2 regions of the Marinobacter shunpengi genome follow, and region 2 is predicted to be linked to the other one. Evidence: predicted binding sites of a transcription regulator. Region 2 holds the regulator's gene; the other holds the start of a gene.
The links. Region 2 encodes FliA, which starts transcription of late flagellar genes. Its sites were predicted from a motif close to CTAAAGTTTNNNNNNNNNNNGCCGNTAA; they were not measured.

Region 1 (2,199 bases), on a different contig from region 2:
CATGGGGTGGGCTTTCACAGTGGCTTCGTCAGTCACAACATCTCCAGATCGGGATTGGGTAAAGGCTGAAATCAGGCCAGGCGCCAGCGCAGGGTTTCGCCGGCCCGCAGGGGAACAATGGCACCATCGGCCAGGGGGAGTCGTTCCGGTACGGTCCAGGGCTCCCGCTTCAGGGTGATGGTGTCGGTGTTACGGGGCAGACGGTAGAAATCCGGGCCGTTGAAGCTCGCAAAGGCTTCCAGCTTGTCCAGTACGCCCAGGTCCTCGAATATCTCCGCATACAGTTCGATGGCGGCAAAGGCAGAGTAGCACCCGGCACAGCCGCAGGCGGTTTCCTTCTTGCCCAGATCATGGGGCGCGGAATCGGTGCCCAGGAAGAATCGACGGTCACCGCTGACCACGGCATCCCGCAGGGCCTGCTGATGCACGTTGCGCTTGAGCACGGGCAGGCAGTACAGGTGCGGGCGGATGCCGCCTACCAGCAGGTGGTTACGGTTATACATCAGGTGCTGGGGCGTGATGGTGGCCGCCAGCCGGTCGCCATCGTGCTGTTTCACAAATTCGGCGGCATCACCGGTGGTGATGTGTTCCAGGACCACCCGCAGTGACGGGTGGCGTTCCATCACCGGGGCCAGCACCTGGTCGATAAAGGCCTTCTCCCGGTCGAAGATGTCCACATGGTCGTGGGTGACCTCGCCGTGGACCAGCAACAGCATGCCGCACTCGGCCATGGTGGCCAGTACGTCGTCAATTTCCTTGATATCCCGGACGCCGGAAGCCGAGTTGGTGGTGGCGCCAGCCGGGTACAGCTTGGCCGCCGGAATGCCGGCCTTATAGGCTTCACGAATCTGGTCCGGGGTCGTAGTACCGGTCAGATACAGGGTCATCAAGGGCTCGAAACCGGTATGGTCACCCCGGGCGGCCAGGATGCGGTCCCGGTAGGCCAGTGCCTGCTCTGCCGTGGTCACCGGCGGTACCAGGTTGGGCATGATAATGGCCCGGGCGAACCGCTGGACGGTGGCAGGCACCACATCCGCCAGCACATCGCCATCCCGTACGTGCAGGTGCCAGTCGTCCGGTCGGGTGATGGTGATCTGATCGGTCATGGGGCCTGGGTCTCCGGTATCAGGGTTGCCTTCTGGAAAACGCCGCGAGTATACCAGAAGGTCAGGGCTAAAGAATCCGCGGTGGCCGCCGATAGACTTTGCAGGTGCACTTTTATCAGATCTCCGGAAACGGCCATGGTCAGACACGATTGTTCAACAGACACACCAGGAAACAACAGGTTGCGGGGCCGCAAGACCCTGCTGGCCCTGCTTGTGGCCGGGGGACTGGCGGCCAGCCTGCCCGTCGGCGCCCGCAGCTTTGGCGCCGGGCTGGAGAACAGCGAATGGTACCTGACCGAATCCGTGTTCGACTGTACCCTGACCCATGACGTGCCCGGTTACGGTCGCGCGGTGTTCAGTCACCGGGCCGGCGAGGATCTGGGCTTCTACCTGGAGGCGGATCTGCCGCTGATGCGGCCGGGGCGTGGCCTGCTGGTGGTGGAGGCGCCGTCCTGGCGTCCGGGCGAGCCCACGCAGCGGCTGGGCTATGTCGATGTCAGCGACGACCGCAAGGTGGTGGAAGTGGGCCAGCGGGAAGCCATGGCCATGATGGAGGGGCTCCTGTCCGGTATGGCGCCCACCGTCACCCGCCAGGCCCGCTACCAGGGTGACCCGGTGCGTGTCCGGCTGTCCAACATCAACTTCCGTTCGGAATTCGACGGCTACCGGCGCTGCGTGACGGGGCTGCTGCCGGTCAACTACGACCAGATCCAGCGCTCCCGCATTCCCTTCGGTTCTGGCAGTACCTCGCTGTCGGACCGGGACCGGCAATTGCTGCGGAATATCGCCACCTATGTGGCGGCGGACCCCGCCATCACGCGGATGTTTGTGGATGGCCATTCCGACAGTATGGGTAGCCGTATCCAGAACCGTGCGTTGTCCGAGGAGCGGGCCCAGGTGGTGGCGGATTACCTGATTGAAGTCGGGGTGCCCGAAGACCTGATCGTGATCCGCTCCCACGCGGACCAGTACCCGGTTTCGGGCAATCCGGCGGATAACCGGCGAACCAATATCCGCCTGGAGCGGGAAGGGGACAGCCAGGGCGTGCAGCGGGCGGACAGCGATGCCTTTGGTGGGGCCAGCGGCTAGCGCC
Region 2 (2,199 bases):
GGACTCGCCAACATTGACGTCCTGCTGGGGATTACCGCCAGTCGAAACCTTTCCGACGTACTGGCCGGCGAGTGTGATCTCCGGGATGTGCTGGTTAATGGCCCCGGGGGTATCAAGATCGTTCCCGCGTCCTCCGGCACCCAGCGCATGACCCAGCTTTCCCCCATGGAGCACGCTGGCCTGATTAACGCCTTCAGTGAACTGGGCGATCAGGTGGACGTGCTCATTGTCGATACCGCGGCCGGTATCTCCGAGAGCGTGGTCAGCTTCCTGCGTGCGTCCCAGGAACTGCTGCTGGTGGTCTGCGACGAACCCACCTCGATCACCGATGCCTATGCCCTGATCAAATTGATGAACCGGGATTACGGCGTTAACCGCTTCCGCATCCTGGCCAACCAGGTCCGTAACGAGCAGGAAGGCAAACACCTGTTCGGCAAACTGACCCGGGTCACCGAGCGCTTCCTGGATGTTGCACTACAATATGTAGGCATGGTTCCTTACGATGAGGCGGTACGCAAGGCAGTCCAGAGGCAGCGGGCGGTGCTCGATGCCTACCCCAGGGCGAAGGCCTCACTGGCCATCAAGGCCCTGGCCGAGAAGGTGGACAGCTGGCCGCTACCATCGTCCCCCCGGGGGCATCTGGAATTCTTCGTGGAGCGCCTGGTAAGCACCAACGCCTGATCCAATCCTGATGTATGGGTTAACCGGATACATGACATTGGCCAGAAGTCTCGGAATCTACCATCAGACCGGCCGGCGTGATGCCCACCACCTGGTGGAGCAGCATGCGCCGCTGGTCAAGAAAATCGCCCTGCATCTCATGGCCCGACTGCCGGATTCCGTGCAACTCGAGGACCTGATGCAGGCCGGTATGGTGGGGTTGCTGGAAGCTGCCGCAAAATACCAGTCGGACCGTGGTGCTTCCTTTGAAACCTACGCCGGCATCCGTATCCGTGGCGCCATCGTTGACGAGATCCGCAAGGGGGACTGGGTGCCACGCTCAGTTCACCGCAATGCCCGCCGCGTGTCCGCCGCCATCAAGGCCGTGGAGGATCGTGAAGGGCGGGAAGCCCAGGATCACGAAGTGGCGGAAGAACTCGGCATGACCCTGCCGGAGTACCACGCCTGCCTCAGTGACACTAATTCCGGTCGACTTTTTTCCCTGGATGAACTCAATGAATCCGGGGAGCTGCCGATACAGGAACAGGAGGCTTCGGACAATCCCCTGGATGATGTGTCGGGCGCCGCCTTCCGCCAGAACCTGGCGGCGGCCATTGAGGATCTGCCGGAGCGTGAGAAGCTGGTACTCAGTCTCTACTACCAGGAAGAACTGAACCTGAAGGAAATCGGCGCCGTGCTCGGGGTAAGTGAGAGCCGGGTCAGCCAGATCCATAGCCAGGCCGCTCTGAGGTTGCGGGGGCGACTGTCCGAATGGCAGGCGTCTGATGCCGGCACGTCCTGATTCCGGGAGCGGGTGCAGAGCGCGTCGAGGCGACAGGAATCCAGCACGCCCTGCTGGGCGATAACACATTGAAACGGTAAGCAACGCCAGGGCTGCTAGAATAACGCCAACCGCCCGGAAACAGGCGGAAGCGGAACAGCCTGATCAAACGTTGCCCGGGCCCATAACTGCCAGGCCCAGGTCATTATTCCGGCGACGACCAACTGGAGGTCCCATTGGACAAGAACATGAAGATTCTCATTGTGGACGACTTCTCCACAATGCGACGGATTATCAAGAACCTGCTGCGTGATCTCGGGTTTACCAATACCGATGAGGCAGACGACGGCAACACCGCGCTGCCCATGCTTCGTTCCGGCAAGTATGACTTTCTGGTCACCGACTGGAACATGCCGGGCATGTCCGGTTTCGACCTGCTCAAGGAAGTTCGCGCCGATGAGCAGATCAAGGACCTGCCTGTCCTGATGGTCACCGCGGAAGCCAAGCGTGACCAGATCGTGGCGGCCGCCCAGGCCGGCGTTAACGGCTACGTCGTCAAACCGTTCACGGCCGCCGTACTCAAGGAGAAGATCGAGAAGATCTTCGAGCGTATTGAGTAAAGCGTCGGGTACGCTTTGAAACCAGAACCGACAGTCCGGATGTGCTCCCATGAGCGAAGATAAAAACAGTGGCCCCAACCTTGACCCGGAGATCACCAGCCAGCTCAAGGAGCAGGCCAACGAGTTGGTGAAACAGGT

Region 1: the regulator FliA is predicted to act here: its motif matches at 1,174-1,201, upstream of ACJO3T_RS04745 (flagellar protein MotY).

Annotation. Positions count from the first base shown of each region.
Region 1 is NZ_JBJJLA010000010.1:32,553-34,751, reverse strand. Features, by position in the region: gene rnt (ribonuclease T) at 1-3, opposite strand, end outside; gene pyrC (dihydroorotase) at 72-1,106, opposite strand; gene ACJO3T_RS04745 (flagellar protein MotY) at 1,242-2,195, shown strand; gene ACJO3T_RS04740 (histone deacetylase family protein) at 2,192-2,199, opposite strand, start outside.
Region 2 is NZ_JBJJLA010000015.1:379,569-381,767, reverse strand. Features, by position in the region: gene ACJO3T_RS09750 (MinD/ParA family protein) at 1-681, shown strand, start outside; gene ACJO3T_RS09745 (RNA polymerase sigma factor FliA) at 713-1,462, shown strand; gene cheY (chemotaxis response regulator CheY) at 1,678-2,061, shown strand; gene ACJO3T_RS09735 (protein phosphatase CheZ) at 2,111-2,199, shown strand, end outside.